DNA from 4 places in the Serratia sp. JSRIV002 genome. Region 1 is predicted to be linked to each of the others. Evidence: predicted binding sites of a transcription regulator. Region 1 holds the regulator's gene; each other region holds the start of a gene.

Region 1 (7,429 bases):
GCGCCACAGGCACGTGTTTCTGCCGAGCAGCGCAAGAGTCACGTTAATGAAGCCCGGCCAGACGACCGCAAGAAAAAGAAAGCGGAGAAAGCCAATAAAAAAGTGAAGGCAGCCACCCCTCCGAAAACGCTAAAAACCAAACCAGCAACGATAAAGACCGCAAAAAAAACCACCAGCGTTAAAACCAAAAGCCAGGCAACCAAAACGGCCAAGCTAAAAGTAACTCCGCCTAAAAAAGGCTATAAAAAAGGTTATGGTCGCCATCGTGAAGAAGGCAAAGCTACGGCAAAATTGGCTGGCCGCGAAAAGCCGTTGAAACTTTCCGCCGCTCACAAAAAACGTTATCAGCACGCCAAGCAGACCGCCATGGCCAAGCTGATGGGGCAAATGGGTAAGCCCTACCGCTGGGGTGGGTCTTCACCTGGTACAGGCTTCGACTGCAGCGGGCTGATTTATTACGCGTACAAAGACGTGGTGAAAATTAAAATGCCGCGTACCGCCAACGAAATGTACCACCTGCGTGATGCAGCGCCGATCAAGCGTAATGAGCTTGAGAAAGGCGATCTGGTGTTCTTCCGCATCAACAACCGTGGCACCGCCGATCACGTTGGCGTCTATCTTGGTAACGGTAAGTTCATCCAGTCACCGCGTACCGGTGAAGAAATTCGCATCAGTCAGTTAGATAACGACTATTGGCAAAACCATTACATTGGTGCCCGCCGCGTAGTGACCCCTACCACCATCCGTTAACCTTTCACGGCTGAGCTAACTGCTCGGCCGTGCTCTCTATCACCCGCTGCAACTTTAAACAATCAGTCACTTGGCACACTTTGGATGTTCTTTTCGCTCGGAAAGTTGTTAAGATTAATAACCATAACAAAAGTGGTGCAATTGCGTTTTTCCGCCCTCGGCCCCTTAGGCCTGCAGCGTCGGAGAGGCGTATTGTCTATAAAAGGAGAAAGCAATGTCGTTTGAATTACCTGCATTACCATACGAGAAAAACGCTCTCGAACCGCACATTTCCGCAGAAACGCTGGAATACCACTATGGCAAGCACCATAACACCTACGTGGTTAACCTGAACAATCTGGTGAAAGGTAGCGAGTTCGAAGGCAAATCCCTGGTCGAGATCGTCAAGACCTCCACCGGCGGCGTGTTCAACAACGCCGCTCAGGTCTGGAACCACACCTTCTATTGGCACTGCTTATCACCGCAAGGTGGTGGCGAGCCAACGGGCGCAGTGGCAGAGGCCATCAATAAGTCATTCGGCTCCTTCGCCGCCTTTAAAGAGCAGTTCACCGATGCCGCCGTGAAAAACTTCGGCGCGGGCTGGACCTGGCTGGTGAAAAAAGCGGACGGTAGTCTGGCGATCGTCAGCACTTCAAATGCGGCAACCCCGCTGACCGGCGCAGACGTTCCGCTATTGACCGTTGACGTGTGGGAGCATGCTTACTATATCGACTACCGCAATGCGCGGCCAAAGTACCTGGAAAACTTCTGGGCGTTGGTGAACTGGGCGTTCGTGGCAGAAAACCTGGCTTAACGGCGGGTAACTAGCTAATAATAAGGCGCGGCATCAAGCTGCGCCTTTGTTTTTCTGCTGCGGATCAGTTCAATGCGGCAATAAAACTGAAAGCAATAATCATTGCCAAAGCACCCACGGTGGTGAGTAATGACATCTTCAAATTGGTATCCATATACAACTCCCTCTCAGATTGGCTTTTCCAGAGCATAAGCCACACAGTTTATACGTCAAATCATTTTCCCACAGTTCGTGATTAAAATCTTGTTATGATTTCCCCGCTGATAATTACCGATTAGCTCTTCCACTTTTCTTCAATATGCGACAAAATCCGCAGTTCACAACTGCGTACCGATAAACTGCCCCTCCCTGTTCAAGCGATTTACGACTTCAGCACTAAAAACTCAGTTTTCGCTTATCTGGGGAAGGATCTACGCAGGCAAACGATTAACATCATACTTACATGCTGTAACATGTGGGTTTAGGAGTCATTTTTTACATGGCAACGATTAAAGATGTGGCCAAACGCGCTGGCGTTTCTACCACTACCGTTTCGCACGTTATCAATAAAACGCGTTTCGTCGCCGAAGATACCAAAACGGCCGTTTGGGCCGCCATCAAAGAGCTTCACTATTCACCTAGCGCCGTGGCCCGCAGCCTCAAGGTCAACCACACCAAATCGATCGGTTTGCTCGCCACCTCGAGCGAGGCCCCCTATTTTGCCGAAGTGATCGAAGCGGTGGAAAACAGCTGCTACAGCAAAGGCTATACCCTGATCTTGTGTAACTCGCACAATAATCTGGATAAACAGCAAGCCTATTTGGCAATGCTGGCGCAAAAACGCGTCGATGGCTTGCTGGTGATGTGCTCAGAATATCCAGATCAGCTACTGGGCATGCTGGAAGATTACCGTAACATTCCCATGGTGGTGATGGATTGGGGTACCGCGCGCGGAGACTTCACCGATACCATTATCGACAATGCCTTCGAGGGCGGCTACCTGGCAGGCCGCTACCTGATCGAACGTGGCCACCGTGACATCGGTGCCATTCCTGGTCAACTGGCGCGTAATACCGGTGGAGGTCGCCACCAGGGCTTTCTGAAAGCCATGAAGGAAGCCAACATCGAAGTGCGCGAAGAATGGATCGTGCAGGGGGATTTCGAGCCTGAATCTGGCTACAAAGCCATGCATCAGATCCTGTCGCAAAAGCATCGTCCAACCGCCGTTTTCTGTGGCGGCGATATTATGGCCATGGGGGCGATCTGCGCCGCCGATGAGCTGGGGTTGCGTGTACCGCAGGATATCTCGGTGATTGGCTACGACAACGTGCGTAATGCCCGCTACTTCACCCCGGCGCTGACCACCATTCACCAGCCGAAAGAGCGCCTGGGCGAGATGGCCTTTACCATGCTGTTGGATCGCATTATCAGCAAGCGTGAAGAATCGCAGGTGATTGAAGTGCATCCAAAACTCATCGAGCGCCGCTCAGTTGCCGATGGTCCTTTTGTCGATTACCGCCGTTAACTCCTGTTGGGGCGCTGCAATACTGCGCCCGATTAAGCACCCGACTCCTCTTCACTGAGCCATTCCTGATTGAGCGTTTCGCTGTCGCCCAGATAGTCCAACAGCCAGGCCATGGCCGGAGACTGGGCGTTTTGCTGCCAGGTCAAGCAGCAGGCGCTAGGCGGGAAAGGCTCATGCAGTGGTAATACCACCAGTTCGCCACTTTGTACCAACGGCAATACCCGATGCGCGGGTACCATGCCCACACACAGCCCGGCACGCAAACAATCTACCGCCGAAACCCAGTCCGGCACGGTCAACCGCCGCTGGTTGTCCAACGACCAGGTCACACGCTTGGGTAAATTGCGCGAAGTATCTTCCAACAGCAACGAGGGATAAGGTCGTAGCTGATCGTCTCGCAGCTTTCCTTGCAAGGCGGCCAGCGGATGTTTAGCATGGACTACGCAGAGCCAATTCATAAAGCCCATATCGCGAAAGGCAAAACCGCCGCCTACCGGTACCGCCCGTGTTGCACCAATAGCCATCTCAGCGCGGCCATCGACCAGCGCATCCCACACGCCGTTGAAGACTTCCGGCTGTACCATCAGTTCCACGTCGGGGAAATGGCGATAAAAATCCAGCACCAGCTGGCGGCTGCGCTGGGGTTTGACGATCAGATCGACCGCAATCCGCAGTTGCCCGCGCCAACCGTTGGCCACCTGCTGACACTGCCGTCGGGTATCGAGCATTTTTTTGATAACAACTCGCGCCTCCTTAATAAACAGCGCCCCCGCTGGCGTGAGTTCCACATCGCGGTGACGGCGTTCAAACAAAGGCACTGCCAGCCATTGCTCCAGTTGACGCACCGTATAGCTCACAGCAGAAGGAACGCGGTGCAACTCCTGTGCCGCCGCGCTGAAACTGCCGGTCCGCGCTACCGCATCTACCACATCGAGTGAATATTCAGACCACATATGTTTGCCTTCAAATTTTTTAACAGCACCTTGCAAATATTACCGTTTCACAAGCAGAGATCCAGCCGTATACACTTGCCGGCGCTTCAAAACCTGCGACAACATAATTTTAACGAGAAATAGCAATGCGAAATTTTGGATTTATGTTCTACCTGGCCGGCCTGAGTATGTTGGGCTATCTGGCTACCGATATGTACCTGCCTGCCTTTGGCGCAATGCAGCAGGATCTGCAAATCTCCGCTGGGGCGATCAGCGCCAGCCTGAGTATCTTCCTGGCAGGCTTTGCCTTTGCCCAGTTGCTGTGGGGGCCGCTGTCCGACCGTATTGGCCGTAAGCCCGTGTTATTGATTGGCCTGGCGCTGTTCGCAATCGGCTGTCTCGGTATGCTTTGGGTCGAGAACGTGGCACAACTGTGGTCACTGCGCTTCATTCAAGCCATTGGCGTCTGTTCCGCCGCCGTCACCTGGCAGGCGATCGTGGTCGATCGCTACCGCGATGGCAAAGCCAACCGCGTTTTCGCCTCCATTATGCCGCTGGTCGCCCTCTCTCCGGCGCTGGCCCCACTGCTGGGTGCCTGGTTGCTTAACCATATGGGATGGCGGGCCATTTTCGCCGTGCTGCTGGGGATCACCGCCCTGCTGCTGATCCCCACCTTGCTGCTGAAAGACCGGAGCAGACTGGTCCCTTCCGCCGATAAAAAGCCCAGCCTTGGTTTTATGCAGATCTTGAAATCCCCGGTGTTCAGCGGCAACGTGATGGTTTTTGCTGCCTGTTCTGCTGGCTTCTTCGCCTGGCTGACGGGTTCACCCTTTATCCTCGGCGATATGGGGTATAGCCCCAACGATATTGGTCTGAGCTATGTGCCGCAAACGCTGGCTTTCTTATTGGGGGGTTATAGCTGCCGTAGCGCCTTAAATCGCATCTCTGGCAAAACCTTGCTGCCGTGGTTGCTGTTAGCTTACGGTGTCAGCATGGTGGCGTTGTATCTGATCGCCACGCTAAGTGAGCCAACGTTGACCACTCTGCTGATCCCGTTCTGCTTTATGGCGTTAGTAAACGGTGCCAGCTATCCTATTTTAGTAGCCAATGCGTTGATGCCCTTCCCCAACAACAGTGGCAAAGCTGCTGCGCTGCAAAACACGCTGCAGTTGGGATTATGTTTTATCGCCAGCCTGTTGGTTTCGGCATTTATCGCCCAACCGCTGTTAGCCACGGCTACCGTAATGGTGGCTACCGTATTTTTGGCAGCCTTGGGTTATCTGATCCAGCGTGGGAAAGGAACGGATGAAACTCAGATGACACAGCAGAAGCGTGCCGACTCCGTGTCATAATTGTCTCTGTAAATAGTCACTTAATGAAAATTCTTGCCGAGCGCGATTTGCAGTTGAGTCTACGCCTCGGCAAGCCTATACTCAAAAACGACCTTTTAGAATAACAGTTATACTAAGTTCTTATTGCAGCAACTGCTGCGTACGTGGATGGCATCACACTTTATTTAAGGTTGAATTTACCCGCGTCCTTTGACGCAGGGAGTCTCTTAAATTTCCTCTGTTCAAGTCGGATTTCAGACACCACGGTGAATTTTTACCGTAGGTATACGTATGTCCCTGTAGAAATTGTCTACGCTAAATTCTGCAGGATCATAAGTCAGAAGAAGGTGATGGAGAAGCTATGAGTTCATCGTGTATAGAAGATCTGAGCATCCAGGACAACCATTGGTATCGTATCGCTCATGAAATGCTTAGCATGGCCGGCATTGAAATCAATGGTTCACGCCCTTTCGATATTCAGATCAATAATCCCAATTTCTTTAAACGCGTACTGCAAGACGGCTCTCTGGGGCTGGGCGAAAGCTATATGGACGGTTGGTGGGAGTGCGAGCGGCTGGACATATTTTTTCAGCGGGTTATCGCAGCTGGCCTGGAAAAGAAACTGCCCCACCACCTGAAGGATATCTTGCGTATTGCCGCCGCCCGCCTGACCAACCTGCAATCCCAAAAACGTGCCTGGATTGTTGGCAAAGAGCATTACGACCTGGGTAACGATTTGTTTACCCAGATGCTGGATCCCTATATGCAATATTCCTGCGGCTATTGGCAACAGGCCACGACGTTGGAAGAAGCACAAGAGGCCAAGTTACGGTTGATTTGCGAAAAACTGCACCTGCAGCCCGGTATGCGGGTATTGGATATCGGCTGTGGCTGGGGCGGTCTGTCTGCTTATGCGGCCAAGCACTACGGCGTTTCCATGGTGGGCGTCACCATCTCCGCCGAACAGCAGAAAATGGCGCAAGAGCGCTGTGCCGGGCTGGACGTGGAAATTCTGCTGCAGGATTACCGCGATCTCTACCAGCAGTTTGACCGCATCGTCTCGGTCGGCATGTTCGAACACGTTGGGCCGAAAAACTACCGAACCTATTTCGAGGTGGTGGAACGTAATTTAAAACCCGATGGCATTTTCCTGTTGCATACCATTGGTTCCAACGAGACCGATATGAACGTTGATCCGTGGATCAATAAATATATCTTCCCCAACGGTTGCCTGCCGTCGGTGAAACATATTGCCCAGGCCAGCGAAGGCCGCTTCGTCATGGAAGATTGGCATAATATCGGCGCAGATTACGATCGCACCCTGATGGCCTGGTATGAACGTTTCAAACAGAGCTGGCCACAGCTGGCTTCGCGCTATTCCGAACGTTTTGAAAGGATGTTCAGTTATTACCTTAATGCCTGCGCAGGAGCGTTTCGCGCTCGCGATATTCAACTTTGGCAGGTGGTATTCAGCCCTAAAGGCGTTGAAGGCGGCCTGCGAGTTCCCCGCTAAAATCCTTTACCCCAACCCACAGGGTTGGGGTAAAGGGTTATTAACCGCAATAAACGCGAATGATTTTGTCTTCACTGTCACCCAGGAAGTTCAAGCGTTTTAGATTGAAGTCCATGGTTACCATAGAGTTATAAGGAATAGTCCGTACCTGCTGGGGAATATTGACCCCGTCCAACGCAGACAGCGGTTTACCCACATAATTCTGATACTGCGATGCACCACAGGTATCATCTTCGGCCTCGGCAGACTGTGAGTTCGCCTGTTCCGGGGAGCTTGAACAGGCGGTCAGCGCCAACAGCGCCGCTAGCATCATCGTTTTCCCGTAAAACTTCACGTTTGGCTCCTATGTGTGGTTATTGGTGCAGGGTTATCAGACTTTGGGTACAGACGGCTTGGTGACAGCTAACGCAGCCTCACGATTAGCTAGCACACGCTCGACGGTATCCACCACCGCTTGAGTTTGCGGATCGATTTCGATATTGACCTTATCGCCCAAGCGCTTTTTACCCAGCGTGGTGCGCTCAAGGGTTTCCGGGATCAAATGCACACAGAAACGGTTATTGACCACCTCGCCTATGGTCAGGCTGATGCCATCGATGCCGATGA
Region 2 (7,429 bases), 1.2 Mb from region 1:
TGGTCGCGGTTGATTATCCAGAGTCGTTTGCCTTGCCCCGGCCGCCGATGGGGCCGTTGTTTTTAGCTGACGATTAACTGGCAGGCTGGCAGATTAATGCGTTATTTATTGGTGCCAACGCTGGGTGAGAGAGACACCCGGTCAATTGAGAGAGTTTATGGACATCATCAAGTTTCTGATTGATTTTATTTTGCATATTGATGTGCACCTGGCCGAACTGGTCGCGCAATACGGTATGTGGGTTTACGCCATTCTGTTCCTGATCCTGTTTTGTGAAACCGGGCTGGTGGTTACGCCATTCCTGCCGGGGGATTCTCTGCTGTTTGTCGCCGGTGCGCTGGCCGCGTTGCCTTCCAACGATCTCAACGTGCATACCATGGTGGCGTTGATGGTGATTGCAGCGGTGATTGGCGATGCCGTCAACTACACTATTGGTCGGCTGTTCGGCGAAAAGCTGTTCAGCAACCCGAACTCGAAAATTTTCCGTCGTAGCTATCTGGACAAAACCCACCAGTTCTACGAGAAACACGGCGGAAAAACCATTATTCTGGCGCGATTTGTGCCGATCGTGCGCACCTTTGCGCCGTTCGTGGCCGGTATGGGGCATATGTCCTATCGCCACTTTGCTGCCTATAACGTGATTGGTGCGCTACTTTGGGTGCTGCTGTTCACTTATGCTGGCTACCTGTTTGGCGACTTGCCGATCGTGCAGGAAAACTTGAAGTTGTTGATTGTTGGCATCATCCTGGTTTCAATTCTGCCGGGCATTATTGAAATCTGGCGCCATAAACGCGCGGCTGCCCGCCAACAAAAACAGTAAAAACACCGCTTAACCCGTCGGTTCGACCAGTTTTTTGTCCACACAATCGGGCCGATATGGTTTAATGAGCGACATTTATGGTCTGTTCCCGCGAACGACCCTGAAGCCAATGCCTTGGTAGCGCGCCAGTTGCGCTTAGCTCGGCATTTTTGCATGGGGTGTGTTGCGGGAGGATTGTTAAGGCATGAACAGCGGACGGGTGTCTGCCAGGTTCAAACAGAAAGGTCATCGATGAGCTGGATTGAACGAATTCTCAACAAAAGCAATGTTACGCAAACCCGTAAGGTGAGCATTCCTGAAGGGGTCTGGACCAAATGCGATAGCTGTGGTCAGGTCCTTTACCGTGCTGAACTGGAGCGTAACCTTGAGGTCTGCCCCAAGTGCGACCACCACATGCGCATGTCAGCCCGTATGCGTCTGCATACCTTGCTGGATGAAGGCAGTGAAGTGGAACTGGGCAGCGAACTGGAGCCGAAAGACGTTCTGAAGTTCAAGGATTCCAAAAAGTACAAAGACCGTCTGGTTGCCGCACAGAAAGCAACCGGCGAGAAAGACGCGCTGGTGGTGATGAAGGGCACGCTGTATGGCATGCCGATCGTTGCGGCCTCCTTCGAATTCGCCTTTATCGGCGGTTCGATGTCTTCCGTGGTTGGTGCACGCTTTGTGCGTGCGGTTGAACAGGCGTTGGAAGATAACTGCCCGCTGGTGTGCTTCTCTGCCAGTGGCGGTGCGCGTATGCAGGAAGCGCTGATGTCGCTGATGCAGATGGCGAAAACCAGCGCCGCGTTGGCCAAGCTGCAAGAGCGTGGCCTGCCGTATATTTCGGTACTGACCGATCCGACCATGGGTGGCGTATCCGCCAGCCTGGCGATGCTGGGCGATATCAACATTGCCGAGCCAAAAGCGCTGATCGGCTTTGCCGGGCCACGGGTTATCGAACAAACCGTACGTGAAAAACTGCCGCCGGGCTTCCAGCGCAGTGAGTTCCTGATTGAAAAGGGCGCCATCGACATGATCGTGCGCCGCCCGGTGATGCGTCAGACACTGGCCAGCATTCTGTCCAAGCTGACCAACCAGCCGCAGCCGCATTTCGATGAGGCCGCGCCGGTCATCGCTCAGGAAAATCAGGCCGACGCCTGAGGCGCAGACAAAGACCCGGTATAGGTGCAAGCCTGCGCCGGGTTCTGCCGCCATTTTGTGGCTAAGTTGCGGCGGGAAACGAAGAGCATCGCTTTTGACATCGTCAGGGCGATGCGTCTTACGGATTTATGAACCCAAAGTCAGTGATGGGACTCATGCAAAACCACCAAATTCCCCAAGCCACGTCGCCATTGAGCTCGTGGCTTTACTATCTGGAACGTCTGCATAGCCAGGCGATCGAACTCGGCCTGGAGCGTGTGCAACACGTTGCGGCGCACCTTGACCTTCGCACTCCTGCTCCTACGGTATTTACCGTTGCCGGTACTAACGGCAAAGGCACCACCTGCCGCACGTTAGAGGCCATTTTGCTGGCTGCCGGGCTTCGGGTCGGGGTTTACAGTTCACCGCATCTGGTGCGTTATACCGAACGGGTGCGCATACAGGGTGAAGAGCTGAGTGAAGCTGAACACTGCCGCTCTTTTGCCGCGATTGAGGCTGGCAGGGGGGAAACCTCGCTGACCTATTTCGAATTTGGCACCCTGTCGGCATTACAGCTGTTTAAACAGGCTAAGCTTGACGTGGTGATCCTGGAAGTGGGGCTGGGCGGGCGTCTGGACGCGACCAATATCGTTGAGCCAAGCGTCGCCGTGGTGACCAGCATTGCCTTGGATCACACCGACTGGCTAGGCCACGATCGTGAAAGCATTGGCCGCGAGAAGGCGGGGATATTCCGTGGCGGCAAGCCTGCCGTGGTCGGTGAACCGGATATGCCGCATAGCATCCAGCAGGTAGCGGAAGATCTCAACGCTCAACTGTATCGCCGTGATGATGCCTGGTCGTTCAGCGAACAGGGTGAACGCTGGCAATGGGAAGGGGGCGGCACACGTCTGACCGAGCTCCCTATGCCTAATGTCCCCTTGGCGAACGCGGCGACGGCATTGGCTGCGCTGCACTATTCGGCGCTGGAAATCGACGAGAAGGCGATTTTTGCCGGTCTACAACAGGCCGCTTTGCCAGGGCGTTTTCAGACCGTGCAGCAGAACCCGCAGCTGATCCTGGACGTTGCCCACAACCCTCATGCTGCGGCCTATCTGGCTGGGCGGCTGGCGAAACTCCCCCGCAATGGCGGTGTGGTTCGCGCGGTGGTGGGGATGCTGTCGGACAAAGACATTGCCGGTACGCTGGCCTGCCTGAGTGAACAGGTGGACGAGTGGTATTGTGCACCGCTGGAAGGCCCACGCGGAGCCAGCGTTGAGCTGCTGGCACAGTATTTAACGGAACCACGCAAATTTGCCGATGTCGAAACTGCCTGGCGTCAGGCTATGCAGGACGCAGATATTCAGGATATTGTGATCGTCTGTGGGTCTTTCCACACTGTTGCCCACGTGATGGCGGCGTTAGACGAGAGGCGGGGAGTGTGAGTGGCAAGTAAATTTCAGAATCGACTGGTTGGAACCGTGATTTTGGTTGCCCTGGGGGTGATTGTCCTGCCGGGGCTGCTTGACGGCAAAAAGAAGCATTATGAGGATGAGTTTGCGGCGATCCCGTTAGTGCCCAAACCGGGGGATGCTCATGAAATCGACGTGATCCCACCGGCCAATCAGGCGCTACCTTCGGTTCCACCGGAGGGGGCTGGTGCTTTGGTTGAACAGCAGCAGGCCGCCGCCGAGGCCTCCGCCCAGCAGGCGGCTAATCAAACGACTCAACAGCAGCAGCCTGCGGTTGTTGCTCCGCCGCCCATCGAAACCAAACCGGTTCAGCCAACTAAACCTAAACCGGTAGAGGTGAAGCCGGTGGAAGTGAAACCTAAGCCAGTGCCAACACCGCCAAAGGTAGAGCCAAAGCCGGAAGTGAAACCAGAGCCAAAGCCTGAAACCAAACCTGCGGTTGAAGAAAAGGCGCCGGCTGGTCAGGCCTATGTGGTGCAGTTGGGGGCGTTGAAAAATGCTGCCAAGGTCAATGAGATCGTCGCTTCGCTGCGCCTGTCTGGGCACCGGGCTTATACCGTGCCTTCCACGCCGGTGCAGGGTGAGATCACCCGCATCTACGTTGGCCCAGATGCCTCGAAGCAGAAGCTGCAGGCTTCGCTGGCGGAGCTGAATGGGATCAGTGGGCTGAGCGGGCAGGTGAAGGCGTATAGCGCACGTTGATCCATTGGGGCTGTCATATGTATGCCCCTCACCCCGACCCTCTCCCACAGGGAGAGGGGGCGTTCCCTCAAGCATTGTGCGTAGAGGGGGAGGGGTTCTAATATTCTTGCTCACTTAATCCAAGGTTCGGGTAAGTTGGAATTGTGTCACAACCGCTAAGCGCGACTCGGACGATCCGTCTCTCTGTGGGAGAAGGTACGGGGGAGTTGGAATTGTGTCACAACCGCTAACCGCGACTCGGACGATCCCCTCTCCCTGTGGGAGAGGGTTAGGGTGAGGGGCCAGTGCTCAAGGAGGAGGATTGCCAAATCGCCACAAAAATTGTGCCTTTCAGGGGCCGGATATCCTATGTAGGCGCGGCGATTAGCAATTTTAACATCGCCGTTTTTTATTTGTTACGTGGTGGGAAATCCGCTACGCAAACGTTTTCTTTTTCTGTTAGAATTCGCCGCGATTGGATGCAGGGGCGATTCATCATTGGAATAGTTCATGGTCTGGATTGATTACGTCATTTTAGCGTTGATTGGATTTTCGGCTCTGGTGAGCCTGATCCGAGGTTTTGTTCGCGAAGCATTGTCACTTGTGACATGGGGATGTGCGTTCTTTGTTGCCAGCCATTTCTACCCATACCTTGCAGCCTACTTCACCCGTTTTGAAGATGAGCTGGTACGTAACGGCATTGCGATTGCCATTTTGTTTATCGCAACGCTGATTGTGGGCGCTATCGTTAACTATGTGATTGGGTCACTGGTAGAGAAAACCGGATTATCGGGCACCGATCGGGTGCTGGGCGTGTGTTTCGGCGCACTGCGCGGCGTGTTGATCGTGGCAGCGATACTGTTCTTCCTGGATACCTTTACCACCCTGTCGCAAAGTGCGGACTGGAAACAGTCACAGCTGATCCCCCAGTTCAGTTACATCATCAGATGGTTCTTTGACTATCTGCAAAGCACGTCGAGTTTCTTACCAACCCAATTACCGGGGCGGTAGCGGCTTAGAGGAAAAGACAACATGTGCGGTATTGTCGGTATCGCCGGTTTTATGCCGGTAAACCAGTCGATTTATGATGCATTGATGGTGCTCCAGCATCGTGGACAGGATGCCGCTGGCATCGTCACTATTGATGCCCATAATGGGTTCCGCCTGCGCAAGGCAAATGGTCTGGTGAAAGATGTATTTGAAGCCCGGCATATGCTGCGCCTGCAGGGCAACATGGGCATTGGCCATGTGCGTTACCCAACGGCTGGCAGCTCCAGCGCTTCAGAAGCTCAACCTTTCTATGTCAACTCGCCGTTCGGCATTACGCTGGCACACAACGGCAACCTGACCAACGCCCACGAACTGCGCCAACAGCTGTTTGAACGTGGCCGCCGTCATGTCAACACCACTTCCGATTCCGAGATCCTGCTGAACGTGCTGGCCACCGAGCTTGACCGTTTCCCGCATTATCCACTGGAGTCCGACAACATATTTACCGCCGTTGCCGCGATGCATCAGCAACTGCGTGGCGCTTACGCCTGCGTAGCCATGATTATCGGCCACGGTCTGGTGGCGTTCCGCGATCCCAACGGCATTCGCCCGCTGGTGATCGGCAAACGTGAGCTGGAAGATGGCCGCTGTGAGTACATGGTAGCCTCTGAGAGCGTGGCGCTGGATACCTTGGGCTTCGACTTCCTGCGCGACGTAGCGCCGGGTGAAGCGGTGTATATCACCGAAAAAGGCCAGTTGTTCACTCGCCAGTGCGCGGAGAACCCAAAAACCAATCCATGCCTGTTCGAGTATGTCTACTTTGCCCGTCCTGACTCCTTTATGGACAAGATCTCCGTCTACAGCGCCCGCGTGCGTATGGGGCAGAAATTGGGTGAGAAGATTGCGCGCGAATGGGAAGATCTGGATATCGACGTGGTGATCCCGATCCCGGAAACCTCTTGCGATATCGCGCTGGAGATTGCCCGTATTTTGGATAAGCCGTATCGCCAGGGCTTCGTCAAGAATCGCTATGTTGGCCGCACCTTCATCATGCCGGGCCAGCAGGCTCGCCGTAAGTCGGTACGCCGCAAGCTGAACGCCAATCGTGCCGAATTCCGCGATAAGAACGTGCTGTTGGTTGATGACTCCATCGTCCGTGGTACCACTTCAGAGCAGATCGTGGAGATGGCGCGTGACGCCGGGGCCAAACGGGTTTATCTGGCTTCTGCCGCACCGGAGATCCGCTTCCCTAACGTGTACGGCATCGATATGCCGAGCGCGACGGAGCTGATTGCCCATGGGCGTGAAGTAGACGAAATCCGCCAGATTATTGGTGCCGACGGCCTGATTTTCCAGGATCTGGATGACCTGATCGCCGCAGTGCGCGAAGAGAACCCGGACATCGCCCAGTTCGAATGCTCGGTGTTTAACGGCATCTACGTGACCAAAGACGTTGACCAGAGCTATCTGGAATATCTGGAAACGCTGCGTAATGACGATGCCAAAGCGTTGCGCGGCCAGACGGAAGCCGAAAATCTGGAAATGCATAACGAGGGTTAACGCCCACGTGCCTCACCAAAACAGTGCATCGTAGCGTTAGTTATGGTGCATTGTTTTATTCCCACCTTGAATCTACGAAGGTTTGCTGCCAAACCTGCCCCTATTCGGCTATCCTTACGGCATATTTCCCGACAAAGGCCAGCTTGATGAAAAGACTCATTATCGGTATTTCCGGCGCCAGCGGCGCTATCTACGGCGTGCGCTTACTACAGGTGCTACGTGGTGTAGAAGAGGTGGAAACCCACCTGGTAATGAGCAACGCGGCGCGCCAGACGCTGGCGTTGGAAACCTCTCTGAGCCTGCGTGACGTTCAGGCCCTGGCCGATGTGGTGCACGATGCGCGTGATATTGCCGCCAGCATTTCCTCCGGCTCGTTCAAAACCATGGGGATGGTGATTTTGCCATGCTCAATCAAAACCTTATCTGGCATCGTCAACAGTTACAGCGATGGGCTGCTGACTCGCGCCGCCGATGTGGTCCTCAAAGAGCGTCGGCCACTGGTGCTCTGCGTGCGTGAAACGCCGTTGCACCTGGGCCATCTGCGGCTGATGACCCAGGCCGCGGAGATGGGGGCGGTGATTATGCCGCCGGTACCGGCCTTCTACCATCGTCCGCAAACCGTTGATGATATTATCGATCAGACCGTTAATCGGGTTATCGACCAGTTTGACATCGAACTGCCGCAAGATCTCTTCACGCGTTGGCAAGGCGTTAATTAACCAACTTACCCTCAAATTTATACATTTGTGCAACATCGCACTGATTTAGTGCGATTGATGCATCATAATGA
Region 3 (7,429 bases), 1.7 Mb from region 1:
CCAGATGCGCCGCATCGCGCACTTCTACATGGCCTTCACCATGAGAGACGGCAATCGGCATGCGCGAACCTGTCATACCCTGCATAAACAGCGACGGGCTACTGGCCACTTCCACCAGGCTGAAGCGCGCTTCGAAACGATCCGACAGGTTGCGCACAAAGCGCGGCCAATGTTCAGCCCCCGGGATCAGTTCACGCAGGTTGGACATCATCTGGCAACCGTTACAAACGCCCAGCGCCAAGGTCTGCGGGCGATGGAAGAAATCGGCAAACTCATCGCGTACGCGCTCGTTGAACAGTATCGATTTCGCCCAGCCTTCACCAGCCCCCAACACGTCGCCATAAGAGAAGCCGCCACAGGCCACCAGCGTGTGGAACTCTTGCAAATCGCGGCGGCCTGCCAGCAGATCGCTCATGTGAACATCAACCGCATCGAAACCGGCACGGTGGAACGCTGCGGCCATCTCAACGTGGGAGTTAACCCCTTGCTCACGCAATACCGCAACTTTAGGGCGTGCGCCCTTGGCGATATAAGGTGCCGCGATGTCGTCGTCCGTAGCGAAAGTCAGCTTGACGTTCAGGCCCGGATCGCGCTCGTCCTGCTTGGCCTGGTGCTCCTGATCGGCACATTCCGGGTTATCACGCAGGCGCTGCATCTGCCAGGTGGTTTCAGCCCACCAGGTACGCAGAGTGCTGCGGCTTTCGCTGTACACCGGTTTGCCAGCGCTGGTGATAACGAAACGATCGCCACTCAGCGCCTGGCCAAGGTGATGCACGTTATCCGTCAGACCGTGTTGGGCAAAGACTTGCTGTACGGCTGCCAGTTGCGCAGCTGGCACCTGGATCACCGCACCCAGTTCCTCGTTGAACAAGGCAGCCAAGGCGTCGGAACCCAGCGCCTGAATATCGACTTCTACGCCGCAATGCCCGGCAAATGCCATCTCGGCCAAGGTGACCAACAGGCCGCCATCAGAACGGTCGTGATAGGCCAACAGCGCACGATCCGCCACCAGTTGCTGCATCGCGTTGAAGAAACCGGCCAATTGCTCCACGTTGCGAACATCGGCTGGCTTGTCGCCCAGTTGGCGATAAACCTGCGCCAACGCCGTTGCCCCCAGGGCATTGTGACCATTACCCAGGTCAATCAATAACAGTGCGCTATCACCCTTGTCGGTACGCAGTTGCGGCGTCACGGTGTGGCGCACATCTTCCACGCGAGCAAACGCGGTGATCACCAGCGACAATGGTGACGTCATTTCCCGCTGTTCATTGCCTTCCTGCCAGCGAGTTTTCATCGACATCGAGTCTTTGCCCACCGGAATGGTGATCCCCAGCGCAGGGCAAAGTTCTTCACCCACCGCCTTCACCGCTTCATACAGGCCGGCATCTTCGCCAGGGTGGCCTGCTGCGGCCATCCAGTTGGCAGAAAGTTTCACCCGCTTGAGCGAACCGATTTCCACCGCGGCCAGGTTGGTCAGCGCTTCCCCTACCGCCAGGCGGCCTGAGGCGGCAAAATCCAGCAATGCGACGGGAGCACGCTCACCGATCGACATCGCTTCCCCGTAATAGCTGTCCAGGCTGGCCGTGGTTACCGCACAGTCAGCTACCGGGATCTGCCACGGGCCAACCATCTGGTCGCGCGCAACCATGCCGGTGACGGTACGGTCGCCAATGGTGATCAGGAAGGTTTTCTCCGCCACGGCTGGCAAGTGCAGCACCCGCTTGACCGCATCGGCAATGGAGATATCAGCACGCTGCAACGCTTCGCCGCTCGCCTGCTGACGTTTCACGTCGCGGGTCATTTTTGGCGTTTTGCCCAGCAGCACATCCAACGGCATGTCGATCGGCTGATTGTCAAAGTGGCGATCGTTGAGCGTCAGATGGCGTTCTTCCGTCGCTTCACCAATCACCGCAAAAGGTGCGCGCTCACGGCGGCAGATTTCCTCAAAGGTCGCCATCTGCTCAGGCGCTACTGCCATCACATAACGCTCTTGAGATTCGTTACACCACACTTCCAGCGGGCTCATGCCCGGCTCGTCGTTGAGAATGTCACGCAGTTCGAAACGGCCCCCGCGGCCACCGTCGCTAACCAGTTCCGGCATCGCGTTCGACAGGCCACCGGCCCCCACATCGTGGATAAACAGGATCGGGTTGCTATCGCCCATCTGCCAGCAGCGATCGATCACCTCTTGGCAGCGGCGTTCCATTTCCGGGTTATCACGCTGTACGGAAGCAAAATCCAGATCGGCATCAGACTGACCAGAGGCCATCGAAGAAGCCGCCCCGCCGCCCAAACCGATGTTCATCGCCGGGCCACCCAGCACCACCAGTTTGGCACCCACGGTGATCTCACCTTTTTGCACATGATCGGCGCGGATGTTGCCCAGGCCGCCTGCCAGCATGATCGGTTTGTGGTAGCCACGCAGCTCAACGCCGTTGTGGCTATTGACACGCTCTTCATAAGTACGGAAGTAACCGACCAGCGCCGGGCGACCAAACTCGTTATTGAATGCCGCACCGCCCAATGGGCCTTCGGTCATGATATCCAGCGCGGTGACGATGCGATCCGGCTTGCCGAAATCCTGTTCCCAAGGCTGTTCGAAACCCGGAATACGCAGGTTGGAAACCGAGAACCCTACCAGGCCAGCTTTCGGCTTCGCGCCACGGCCGGTAGCGCCTTCGTCGCGGATCTCACCGCCAGAACCGGTCGCAGCTCCTGGCCAAGGCGAGATCGCCGTCGGGTGGTTATGGGTTTCCACCTTCATCAGGATGTGTGCTTCTTCCTGATGATAGTCATACAGGCCGCTTTGCGGCGCGGCAAAGAAGCGCCCTACCTGGGAACCTTCCATCACCGCTGCGTTGTCTTTATAGGCAGAAAGCACGTAGTCCGGCGTCTGCTCAAAGGTATTCTTGATCATTTTGAACAGCGACTTCGGTTGCTGTTCGCCGTCGATGACCCAGTCGGCGTTGAAAATCTTGTGGCGGCAATGTTCAGAGTTGGCCTGTGCAAACATGTACAGCTCAATATCCGTTGGGTTGCGCCCCAACTCGGTAAAGGCGGCCAGCAGGTAGTCGATCTCGTCCTGCGCCAGGGCCAGCCCCAGTTTGGTGTTGGCCTGTTCCAGCGCGCTGCGGCCCTGGGCCAGGATATCCACCGTCTGATACGGTGCGGGCTGATGATGAGAGAACAGTGTTTCCGCCTGTTGCAGCTCGCTGAATACCGTTTCCATCATGCGATCGTGCAGCAGGGAGGCAAGCTGTTGCCACTGGGCATCGGTCAAGGTTGGCGCTGTGACATAAAATGCCAGGCCGCGCTCAAGACGAACCACCTGCGTCAGGCCACAGTTATGGGCGATATCGGTGGCTTTGGAAGACCACGGCGAAATGGTGCCCGGGCGCGGCGTCACCAACAGCAGGCGGCCTTGCGGAGCATGTTCAGCGAGAGAAGGGCCGTACTTGAGCAACCGCTGCAGCTTGGCCTGCTCTTCGGCGCTTAGCGGTGCGCTGACATCGGCAAAGTGAACGTACTCGGCATAGATATCAACGATCGGCAGTTGAGCATCCTGGCAGCGGGACAGTAGTTTGGTAATACGAAAAGCCGACAAAGCGGGCGAACCACGCAGTATTTCCATAATCAAAGTTCTCTCGTCTTCGAAGCAACTGGGTTCAGCACTTCATTGGGCGCAACAGGGGGAAAACGCGCGCCATTATAGATAATCCGCGCCGCCGACGAAACCGTTTGCGTAGCTATTATTGATAAAAGCTATTCCCGCTGCCGAATTCTCATAACCTATCAATAAAGTTGCACGCTGGCGTAATGTTGCGCAAAATGCCCCGGCACTGGTGATTTAACCATGAAAAAATCCTGATTCCGGTCAATATAAAGCGTGCATCTATTTGAGATAACTATTTGAAACGCCTAAAAATAAATTACATTCTAATCGGTGTTGTGGCCCTGTTGCTGGCGCTAGCCCTGTGGCCCAATATCGCCTGGCGTGGTGGACAGGGAGGCCAACTCGAGGCGATCAAAGCGCGTGGGGAACTGCGCGTCAGCACGTTAAACTCACCGTTAACCTATTTCACTACCCCACAGGGGCCGAGTGGCCTTGACTATGAGCTGGCCAAAAGCTTTGCCAACTACCTGGGGGTCAAGCTGGTGGTGATCCCACACCAAAACATCAATGACCTGTTTGACGATCTCGATGACGACAATGCCGATATTCTCGCCGCCGGGCTAATCTACAACCGGGATCGCCTCAGCCGCGCCAGTACCGGCCCGGCGTACTATTCCGTTTCCCAGCAGTTGGTTTATCGGTTGGGTACCACGCGGCCAAAATCCTTTGCCGATATCAAAGGCAAGCTGGCGGTGGCCTCCGGTTCGGCACACGTCAGCACGCTAAAGCAGCTCAAACAAAGCAAATACCCCGATCTCAGTTGGGAAGCGTCGAGCGATATGACGTCAAAAGAGCTGCTGGAACAGGTGGCCGATGGCAAGCTGGATTACACCATCGGCGATTCCGTGACCATTGCCCTGCTGCAGCGTATCCATCCACAGCTGGCCGTCGCTTTTGACATTACCGATGAAGAGCCAGTGACCTGGTATCTGAAGCGCAGCAATGACGATAGCCTGTACGCCGCGCTGCTGGATTTTTATAGCCAAAGGGTAGAAGACGGCACGCTGGCACGGTTGGAGGAGAAGTATCTGGGACACGTGGGCAGTTTTGACTACGTTGATACTAAAACCTTCCTGTCGGCCATCGACTCGGTATTGCCCACTTTCCGCTCGCTGTTTGAAAAGTATGCCAGCGAAATTGACTGGAAGCTGCTGGCCGCCATCGCCTACCAGGAATCGCACTGGAATCCGCAGGCGACCTCCCCCACCGGTGTCCGTGGGCTGATGATGCTGACCAGAGCCACTGCCGACGGCCTGGGCGTCACCGACAGGCTCGATCCGGAGCAAAGTATTCAAGGCGGGGCGCTCTATCTGCAGCGTCTGATGGCGAAGGTGCCCGACACGGTGCCAGAAGATGAGCGGATCTGGTTCGCACTGGCCGCCTATAACATGGGCTGGGGCCATATGCTGGACGCACGTAAACTCACCAAAAGCCAGCAAGGCAACCCCGACAGTTGGGTCGACGTGAAACAGCGCCTGCCGATGCTTAGCCAGAAGCGCTACTATCCATCACTCACCTATGGCTATGCCCGTGGCCGCGAAGCCTATAACTACGTGGAAAACATCCGCCGTTATCAGGTCAGCCTGGTGGGCTATCTGTTGGAAAAAGAGAAGAAGGCGGTAGAAGCTATGAAACAGGCCGAACTGGCCAAAGGCTATCCTGCCGTGGAAGCCAAGTTGGCGCTCGCCCTGTAGTGATTCAATATGTAGTTATTGTGGGTCTTTTCCGGCCCGCTGCGCCAGCTTCAGCGCTTTTTTCTGCTCGCGACGCATGCGGAAAAAGTTGCTGAGGGTGGCGGCGCACTCTTCTGCCAGCACGCCCGAGACGATTTCTACCTGATGATTCATGCCCGGATGGCGCAGAATATCCACCAGCGAACCCACCGCTCCGGTTTTTTCATCGGCCGCGCCGTATACCAAACGACGGATGCGGCTGTGCACCATCGCCCCGGCGCACATCACGCAAGGCTCCAGCGTGACATACAGCGTGGCATTCAGCAGGCGATAATTCTGCAATACCGCTCCCCCCTGCCGCAGCGCCATGATCTCAGCATGAGCGGTGGGATCGTGGCGGCCGATCGGCCGGTTCCAACCTTCGCCAATCACCTGATTGTCCAGCACCAGCAGCGCCCCAACCGGCACCTCACCTTCTTCCTGCGCACGTTGAGCCAGGCTTAACGCCTGACGCATCCAATACTCATCACTATATTCATTCACCACATCAATCCTCGTGCGCATCGCGGCGGGCATTATACACACTAGTCCCTTTTGCCGCAGCCACTCGGCCTTGTTGATGCAAATAAGCTTGAACCGGCCACGTTTGTCGATCGCTCAAAACGCCACCAACAAATCAATAACATCATATTTAATGATGATTAAATTTTATTCATTTCTTAAAATTTCAGATAAACGTTATAAACTGGTGGAAAATCAAGCTGCAGAATTAAGCAAATTTTTTCTAACTAAATTGTGATAGATCATATTCTCTTAAGCATTAGCACGATAATGTTTACCTCACGCAAAAAGCCTTTATAAGGAGTAGTTTATGGCTGCCTCAACATTCTTTATCCCTTCCATCAACATGATTGGTTCCGGCTGTCTGGAAGACGCGGCAAAAACCATGAAAGAGCATGGTCTGCATAACGCACTGATCGTGACCGACAAGGTTTTGAACGGCATTGGCGTCGTCGCTCAGGTGCAAGCCCTGTTAGCGGCACAGAACATCGAAAGCTGCGTCTATGACGGCACCCATCCCAACCCGACCACGGAAAACGTAAAACAGGGCCTGGAACTGTTGCGCGCACATCACTGTGACTGTGTCGTTTCTCTGGGTGGCGGTTCGCCGCATGACTGTGCGAAAGGGATTGCCCTGGTCGCCGCTAACGGCGGGGAAATCAAAGACTATGAAGGGGTTGATCGCTCAGCTAAGCCGCAGTTGCCGGTCGTTGCGATCAACACCACTGCGGGTACCGCTTCGGAGATGACGCGTTTTTGTATCATCACCGACGAAGCGCGCCACATCAAAATGGCGATTGTCGACAAGCACGTGACTCCGATCCTGTCGGTCAACGATCCTCACCTGATGGCTGGCATGCCAAAAGGCCTGACCGCTGCCACCGGTATGGATGCTTTGACCCACGCTATCGAAGCCTACGTCTCCAGCGCCGCCAACCCAATCACCGATGCCTGCGCGCTAAAAGCCGCCACCATGATTGCAGAGTCTTTACGTGATGCAGTCAACGACGGGCAAAACATGCAGGCGCGCGAGAACATGGCCTATGCCCAGTTCCTGGCCGGTATGGCATTTAATAACGCCTCATTGGGTTATGTGCACGCTATGGCGCACCAGTTGGGTGGCTTCTACAACCTGCCACATGGCGTGTGTAACGCCGTGCTGTTGCCGCACGTGCAAGAGTTCAATACTCAGGTTGCCGCAGGGCGTCTGAAAGACATTGCCGCCGCTATGGGCGTAAATGTTGCAGGCCTTAGCGATGAGCAAGGGGCTGCCGCTTGTATCGCCGCCATTCGCCAACTGGCGAAAGACGTGGGAATTCCTGCTGGCTTACGCGATCTGCAGGTCAAAGAAGAAGACTTTGCTACGTTAGCCACTAACGCCCTGAACGATGCCTGCGGATTTACCAATCCAATCCAGGCAAGCCACGAACAGATTGTAGCCATCTTTAAAGCAGCCATGTAACCGCTGCCAGGCTCCCTCGTTTGACTGGGGGAGCCTTATTTAATCCAACTGCTGTAACTC
Region 4 (7,429 bases), 2.5 Mb from region 1:
GGCGGTGATCCTGGTGCCACCGCTGCTGTTTGCCGAGCCTTGGGAGATGTGGATCTACCGGGGTCTGACCTTGCTGCTGATCGGTTGTCCGTGTGCCTTGGTCATCTCCACGCCAGCGGCCATCACCTCTGGCCTTGCGGCGGCCACGCGCCGGGGCGCGCTGATTAAAGGTGGTGCTGCATTGGAACAGTTGGGCCAAGTGCAAACCATCGCGTTCGATAAAACCGGTACGCTGACCGAAGGCAAACCGACGGTAACCGATGTGCTGCCAGCAGTCGGGCTTGGCGAGCAGCAACTGCTGGCCATTGCAGCGGCTGTCGAGACGGGCTCACATCATCCACTGGCACAGGCGATCGTCAAGCGCGCAGCGGAGAACGGGACTGCATTGCCACTGGCCGAAGGCCGCCGGGCTCTGGCGGGTATCGGGGTTGAAGGGAAGGTTGACGGTAAAACTATCCTGATCAGCGCCCCGGGCAAGTTGACGGAAAGCCAGTTGAGCAGCGAATGGCGCAGCCAGGTAGAGACGCTGGAAACGGCGGGTAAAACCGCAGTGGTGGTGCTAGAGGACGGGCAGCCTATCGGTTTGCTGGCGTTGCGTGACACCTTGCGTAGCGACGCTAAACAGGCGATTGCCGAGTTGGCGCAGTTAGGCGTTCGTGGCGTGATGCTCACAGGTGATAACCCGCGCGCTGCGGCCGCCATTGCCAATGAATTGGGGATCGATTACCGCGCCGGGTTAATGCCGGAAGACAAAGTGAACGCGGTAACCGAGCTGAGCAAGTTGCAACCTACCGCCATGATCGGCGACGGTATCAACGATGCCCCGGCGATGAAGGCCGCCAGCATTGGCATTGCGATGGGGAGCGGTACCGACGTGGCATTGGAAACGGCGGATGCCGCGCTGACACACAACCGGTTGACCGGCGTTGCCGAGATGATCCGCATCTCCCGCGCTACCCACGCTAATATTCGCCAGAACATTACGATTGCGCTTGGGCTGAAAGCGATTTTCCTGGTCACCACCCTACTGGGGATGACTGGCCTGTGGCTGGCCGTATTGGCAGACTCTGGAGCAACCGCGCTGGTGACCGCCAACGCCTTACGGCTGCTGAAGAAACGTACATAGTAGAACATCTGTCAGGCCCGTTATGGAAATGGGCCTGACAGCCAAAGGATTATTCTGCCAGGCCCTTACGCAGCAGGTAACGATATGGGGCCTGCTCGGTTTCCTGGGCCACCAGCGTATGTTCCATAAAGCGGCAAAAACCCGGGATGTCGCGGGTGGTGGCCGGATCGTCGGCAATGATCAGCAAGGTTTTACCGTTATCCATATGGCGCACGGTTTTGCGCACCATCATGACCGGTTCCGGACAGCGCAGCCCCAGCGCGTCTAGCGTCTGGTCTGCCTGGGCAAAAATGTCAGTCATACATCTCTCTCGATCTAAAACGATCGGCGAACCCTCGCCGGATCTGATTACCCGCTAGTTTACGCCGGTAGTTTTTCTGCGCAAGATACGTTAACGTTTGCGTTAAATTTAACCATTGCATTGAATGCCCAAACGCGTACCATGTCGCCGCGCAGTTAACAATGGGTTCCCTCACCCCACACTCAAAAAGGCTACATTATGTATTCGTTTACCGATCGACAACGCTTAATCGCGTTGGTTTGGCTATCGCTATTTCACATCGCCATCATTACTTCCAGCAACTACCTGGTGCAGTTGCCGATCAGCATTTTCGGCTTTCACACCACCTGGGGTGCCTTCACTTTTCCGTTTATCTTCCTGGCCACTGACCTGACCGTGCGGATCTTCGGTGCTCCGCTGGCACGCAGGATTATCCTTGCCGTGATGGTCCCGGCGCTGTTTATCTCCTATGTGATCTCCACCGTCACTTTCCAGGGTGAATGGCAGGGCTTTGCCGCCTTGACCAGCTTCAACCTGTTTGTAGCGCGTATCGCCGCCGCCAGCTTTATGGCCTACGTACTGGGCCAGATCCTGGACGTGCAGGTGTTCAACCGCCTACGTCAACGCAGTGCCTGGTGGGTTGCCCCCGCCGCGGCCATGTTCCTTGGCAATATCAGCGATACCCTGGCCTTCTTCTTTATCGCCTTCTACAAAAGCAGCGATCCCTTTATGGCCGCCAACTGGGTGGAAATCGCGCTGGTAGATTACAGCTTCAAGGTGCTGATCTGTCTGGTATTCTTCCTGCCGATGTACGGGGTGCTGCTCAATATGCTGCTCAAACGTCTGGCAGAACGCCAACCCGCCAACCGGTTGCAACTGAGTTAACCCGCCTTCTGGTTTATACTGGGCAGCCTGATTTAACGGAGGCTGCCCATGCGCTTAACCACTCGCCAAGCTACACTTGAAGAGATCTTCTCTCTTTACCTCTGCATTCCAGAATTTGGCAGTCTGCACAGCCTGAAAGATTTGCAGCAACGTATCGGGGATAACCCTTCTCACGGCTTGATTGCCGAAATTGATGGCCAGGCAGCCGGTTTTAAACTCGGCTATCAAACCGCGCCGGGGGAGTTCTACAGCTGGCTGGGCGCAGTTTTACCTGATTTTCGCCGCCAGGGTATCGCCCAAACCATGCTGGCGGAGCAAGAGCGTTGGGCGCGTTCGCAAGGCTATCAGCAACTGTGGGTAAAAACCCGCAACCAGTTCCGCGCCATGCTAATAATGCTCATTAGTCACGAATATCAGATTTTCACTCTAGAAAAGAAAGGCGAAGTAGACGAGTATCGTCTATTACTTAAAAAAAACCTGTGACATCTAGCCATACGGTCAACCAACTCTATCTGCAAAGGAATAAGGAACACCAGATGCGTAAAGTAACAAAATTGATGGGTATCGGCCTGTTAGTGCTTGGCCTGGCGGCCTGTGATAGCGCCACCAAAGACACTAATGCCCCCGCAGGCAGCGCAGCAGCCAGCGTCCCAAGCGGACAACAGGTGAGTTTATTGGATGGCAAGCTGACCTTTACCCTGCCTAACGGTTTGGCCGATCAGAGCGATAAGCTGACCAACCAACCAACTAACGTGCACATCTATGCCGACAGCACCAACCAGCGTGCGGTGATCGTGATCGTTGCCGACAAGGCAGCGGGCGATCTGGATACCCTGGCCAAACGCATGGAAGAGCAGCAACACTCCCGCGATGCCAACCTGCAGGTCATTACCAATAAAGCGGTTGAAATTAACGGCACGCCAATGCGCCAACTGGATACCGTGATCACCGTGGCTGGCCAGAAAGCCTACTCTGGCGTGCTGCTTGCTATGCTGCCAGACGGTAAGCAACTGACCCTGCAAATCACGCTGCCAGCGGATAACCAGCAGCAGTCTCAAAGCGTAGCGGCTGGCGTGTTCAATACGGTGAAGATCAAGCAGTAATCGCACTGGGCCAGCATGCTGGCCCGTTTAATCTGTTACGCCAATGCCTGTGCTAACAGGGTGATCGGATGTTCACAGCGCTTGCTGGTGGACATCTCGATCTGCCATTTGCAGGTTTCACAATCGGTGATCACCATATCCACTCCGCTGGCTTCAATCTGGCGAAATAGCGAGGCACCAATGCCTTGCGAGGTTTCATAGTTTTCCGACTTGAAGCCGTAAGTCCCGGCGATACCGCAGCACTGCGAGTCCAGCACCACCAGTTCCAGCCCTGGGATCTGCCGCAATAACTCCAGCGTATAGGCCGTCCAGCCCATTTTCTCCATATGACACGGCGTGTGGTAAGCCACCCGCAGCGGCGTCTGTTTGAGCGGCAAGGTGCGCCCTTGGCTGAGCAGACGATAGAGATAACGCGTAGCCAGCTCCACCCGTTCACGCACCGCCGAGGTGTCCACCTCCAGCAAATGCGGGTACTCATCACGCAGGGTAAACGTGCAGCTCGACGAAGTAGCCACCACCGGTATGCCTTTGGTCAGGACCGCATCATGCAGCGATTCCGCATTCACTTTAGCCTGCTTCTTCGCCTGTGCAATAAAGCCGTTGGCGATCAGCGGTACGCCGCAGCATTTCTCCCGCTTGAGCAGCTGCACGCCGATATCCATGGCGTTAAACACCTTGATCAGGTCTTTGCCAAGCTGTGGATGGTTGTAGTTAACAAAGCAACCGTGGAAAAACGCCACCTGCTCGGCATAGCGCTGCTGCTGTTCCGCCTGCTGGCGGTACCAACGGCGGAAGGTGCCAAACGAGTATTTCGGCAGCTCACGCCGATGGTCGATCTTCAACGCCTTATCCAACAGCTTGCGTACCGGCTTCAGGCCGGTAGTCGCGTTAACGATAGGGGCAAACGGCGTCGAGAGCGTGCCCATGATGTCAGTGTGGCTGAGGATGGCATCGCGCAGCGTCGGTTTGCTTTGGCTGAAATTGGCCCGTGCGCGTTGGATAATATCTCCGATTTTAACGTCGGAGGGGCAAGCCACTTCGCAGCGCTTGCAGTTAGTGCAATACTTCATCGCTTCGTCGTAAAGCGCCGGATCTTTCAGCCGCAGGCGCTCCCCATCAGGCCCGGCCTGCTTTGGCCCCGGATAGAGCGGGTTAGCCTTGGCAACCGGGCAATAGGTGGTGCAGACGGTGCATTTGATGCAGCTCTCGAAGCTGTTGTCTGGTAACAGGCTCATGCTGAAACCTCCTGTGCCAGGATCTGTTGGGCAACGTGCAGCGCGCCGAGCAGCGAAACCCCGGCGCCACAGCCCTGCTGCAACGGATCGTAACCGCCAGCCACGGCACCGATAGCATACAGATTGGTCATCGCCTCCCCCTGTTTTAACGCCCGTAGCGCGGTATCGGTCTGAACCCCAAATTGCAGGTACGGCTGCGGAGCAAACAGATTGGCATCGCTCCAGTCGGCGCGTTCGGCTTTGCTGTAAACGTCGAGGCCAAATACCGGCTCACGAATGCCGTCAAAATTGGCCACCAGGCCGTTGCTGAAGAAGCTGCCGCTGGCCAGTATCACCTGCTGCGCCCGCAGCGGAATATCGGTGTGATTGCGGGTATACAGACCGGTGACGCGCTGCCCATCGAAGCTGGCACGCAGCACGCTATCCCCCGGCATAAACACCCCACCCAGTTGCTGCAAGCGCTGACGCAATGCCTGATGCAGCCGCATGCCGAGCACGGAAGGCGGCAGCGTGGGTAACAGATAAACGGGCTTACCGACCAACCGGCGCAACGTCATCAACGGTTCATCATCCTCTAATCCCAGGCAGGCTGGCAGCAAGATGGCCTCGGCCTCACCTGCCTGGCGCGTGATCTCCTCCGCCAACTGAGTCAGATGTTCTGGCAGATCCAGTACGCGGGCGATATTCACCGCGCGGAACTCGCTGGGATTATTACGTAGACGATCCAAAACAGGCAGATGCAAAAATGCCACCTCAGCCTTGAGCCCCTGCTCTTGCATCAATGAGCTGGCCGCCATCTGCGGTTGGAAATCCAGAAAGCCTTCAATCCCCAGCACGGCGATATTCTGCCACGGCAACTTGCTGCCCAAGGGAGAGACAGGGATCGCCAGGGGGCTGAGCCAGGTGGCACGGCGGGTCCCAAGCGGGGTCACGCGTAGATGGTTTTGGCTGCTATCACCCTGCATCTGCCACCCGCAACGCTGTAGCAATTGTTCAGCCTCCGTTGCCAGCGCGGCCACCTGTGTGGCACCCATCAGGCTATACGGATGCTGCGGAGCCTGTTGCGCCAGTTCGGGCAAGGCAGACAGAGGCGATGCCACCGGCGTACCATCGGGCAGATGGGCCAACAGATCGAGCGAGCCGGAAGAAAAATAGAGCGCGCTTTGGCCGGAACTGACTACCGCACAGCGTTTGCCATGCTCGGCTAAACGGATAGCACAGCTCATCCCGGCCAAGCCACCACCAATCACCACCGCATCAAATTGCATCATCCGCCTCCTGCTTAGGGTCGCCTTGCGCATCTAACCCACATAACCCTTGATATACCCAACTGGTGAATTCGCTCTCCCGCAGGGCATCGCCCCAGGCGATAGGCCGCACGCCTTTCCAGCGTTCATTGAGGAAATGGGACAGTTGGGTGATGGATTGCTGCGGCGTTACCACGTTAAACCGCGTCAACAAACCTGCGGCACGGCAGGCGCACAGCTCACCCTGGCAGGTCCCCATACCCACGCGGGTACGGCGGCGCAGATCGACCAGATTGTTGACGGTCAGAGAATCCACCGCATATCGCACCTCACCGGCGGTCACTGCTTCACACTCACACACCAGGCTGTTGTCCAGCCGGTTACCAGAAGGGACCAGACTGGCGCGATCGCCATGGCGGTACACCGCCGACCCCCGGATGCTGGCAGGCAGTGAAACCACGCTGCGCACCGTTTCTTCGGCGCTCTGACGGGAACCGGGCAACGCCGCTTCCGCCGTGGTGCAAGGGCTGTCAATGCCCAGCTTGGCGCAGACCAGGTCGGTGGTCCATTCGGCCATCAGCCGGTAAGTCATCAATTTGCCGCCGGTAATGGTGATAAAGCCTTCCAACCCATCGCGCGCCGCATGATCGAGCAGCACGATGCCACGGCTGACGTTACGCCCGGAGGGATCGTCGTCGCTGGCGACCAGTGGCCGCACGCCCGCATAGGCACGCAGAATGCGCGTTTGCGCCAATTTCGGAGCCAACAGAGTGCCTTCTCGGATTAATATATCCACTTCCTGTGGCGTCACGACCATGTTGTCGATCTGGTCGTAATCGATATGGGTAGAGGTGGTGCCAATCAGCGAGATAGTATCGCCAGGCACCAGAATGTCGGCATCCGCCGGTTTGCGGCAGCGGTTAATCACCATGTTATTGATGCGATGGCCCAGGATCAGCAATGCCCCTTTGGCAGGGAACATGCGGATGCGCAGATCGGCATACTCGGCAATTTGCTGGCCCCAGATCCCGGCGGCGTTGACCACCACCTGAGCATGAATATCGTACTGTTGTGCGGCCTTGTGATCGAAAACGCGCACGCCCGTCACGCGATCGCCAGTACACAACAAACCGGTAACCTGATGATAGGTGAGGATTTGTGCGCCATGTTCACGCGCATCAAGCATGTTGGCCGCCGTTAAGCGGAAAGGATCGACGGTGCCATCCGGCACCCGCACTGCGCCGATCAGCGCCGGGTTAGCCGCAGGCTCCAGGCGTAATGCCAGCGCGGGGTCAATGGCTTCGGCCTCGATCCCGGCGCTGCGACAGGCGGCAATAAACTGCTGCTGAAAGGCCAATGAGTCCTGAGGCAAGGTAATGAACAGGCCATCGGTACGTTCGATGCAGTGGTGGGCAATACGCTTGAGAATGCGGTTTTCTTCAATACATTCGCGTGCAGATTCGCCGTCGGTGACCGAATAGCGCGCTCCGCTGTGCAACAACCCGTGGTTGCGGCCAGTAGCGCCAGTGGCGATGTCATGCCTTTCCAGTAAA

The links. The regulator PurR, encoded in region 1, represses purine synthesis genes. The targets are predictions, from matches to a motif close to CANGCAAACGTTTGCNTG.
Region 2: the regulator PurR is predicted to act here: its motif matches at 4,526-4,543, upstream of cvpA (colicin V production protein).
Region 3: the regulator PurR is predicted to act here: its motif matches at 3,728-3,745, upstream of purL (phosphoribosylformylglycinamidine synthase).
Region 4: the regulator PurR is predicted to act here: its motif matches at 1,514-1,531, upstream of KGP26_RS01490 (7-cyano-7-deazaguanine/7-aminomethyl-7-deazaguanine transporter).

Annotation. Positions count from the first base shown of each region.
Region 1 covers NZ_CP074143.1:2,834,000-2,841,428, reverse strand. Annotated here, with positions in the region: gene KGP26_RS13410 (C40 family peptidase) at 1-750, shown strand, start outside; gene sodB (superoxide dismutase [Fe]) at 965-1,543, shown strand; gene KGP26_RS13400 (YnhF family membrane protein) at 1,608-1,697, opposite strand; gene purR (HTH-type transcriptional repressor PurR) at 2,022-3,047, shown strand; gene punR (DNA-binding transcriptional activator PunR) at 3,080-4,000, opposite strand; gene punC (purine nucleoside transporter PunC) at 4,126-5,331, shown strand; gene cfa (cyclopropane fatty acyl phospholipid synthase) at 5,672-6,823, shown strand; gene KGP26_RS13375 (I78 family peptidase inhibitor) at 6,864-7,157, opposite strand; gene KGP26_RS13370 (riboflavin synthase) at 7,194-7,429, opposite strand, start outside.
Region 2 covers NZ_CP074143.1:4,072,995-4,080,423, reverse strand. Annotated here, with positions in the region: gene truA (tRNA pseudouridine(38-40) synthase TruA) at 1-77, shown strand, start outside; gene KGP26_RS19140 (DedA family protein) at 158-820, shown strand; gene accD (acetyl-CoA carboxylase, carboxyltransferase subunit beta) at 1,052-1,960, shown strand; gene folC (bifunctional tetrahydrofolate synthase/dihydrofolate synthase) at 2,116-3,381, shown strand; gene dedD (cell division protein DedD) at 3,382-4,110, shown strand; gene cvpA (colicin V production protein) at 4,600-5,100, shown strand; gene purF (amidophosphoribosyltransferase) at 5,122-6,639, shown strand; gene KGP26_RS19110 (UbiX family flavin prenyltransferase) at 6,786-7,358, shown strand.
Region 3 covers NZ_CP074143.1:4,530,850-4,538,278, forward strand. Annotated here, with positions in the region: gene purL (phosphoribosylformylglycinamidine synthase) at 1-3,634, opposite strand, end outside; gene mltF (membrane-bound lytic murein transglycosylase MltF) at 3,910-5,367, shown strand; gene tadA (tRNA adenosine(34) deaminase TadA) at 5,383-5,889, opposite strand; gene yiaY (L-threonine dehydrogenase) at 6,218-7,369, shown strand; gene yfhb (phosphatidylglycerophosphatase C) at 7,409-7,429, opposite strand, start outside.
Region 4 covers NZ_CP074143.1:338,347-345,775, reverse strand. Annotated here, with positions in the region: gene KGP26_RS01500 (zinc/cadmium/mercury/lead-transporting ATPase) at 1-1,126, shown strand, start outside; gene tusA (sulfurtransferase TusA) at 1,176-1,427, opposite strand; gene KGP26_RS01490 (7-cyano-7-deazaguanine/7-aminomethyl-7-deazaguanine transporter) at 1,626-2,291, shown strand; gene KGP26_RS01485 (GNAT family N-acetyltransferase) at 2,340-2,774, shown strand; gene KGP26_RS01480 (DcrB family lipoprotein) at 2,828-3,394, shown strand; gene glpC (anaerobic glycerol-3-phosphate dehydrogenase subunit GlpC) at 3,430-4,629, opposite strand; gene glpB (glycerol-3-phosphate dehydrogenase subunit GlpB) at 4,626-5,897, opposite strand; gene glpA (anaerobic glycerol-3-phosphate dehydrogenase subunit A) at 5,887-7,429, opposite strand, start outside.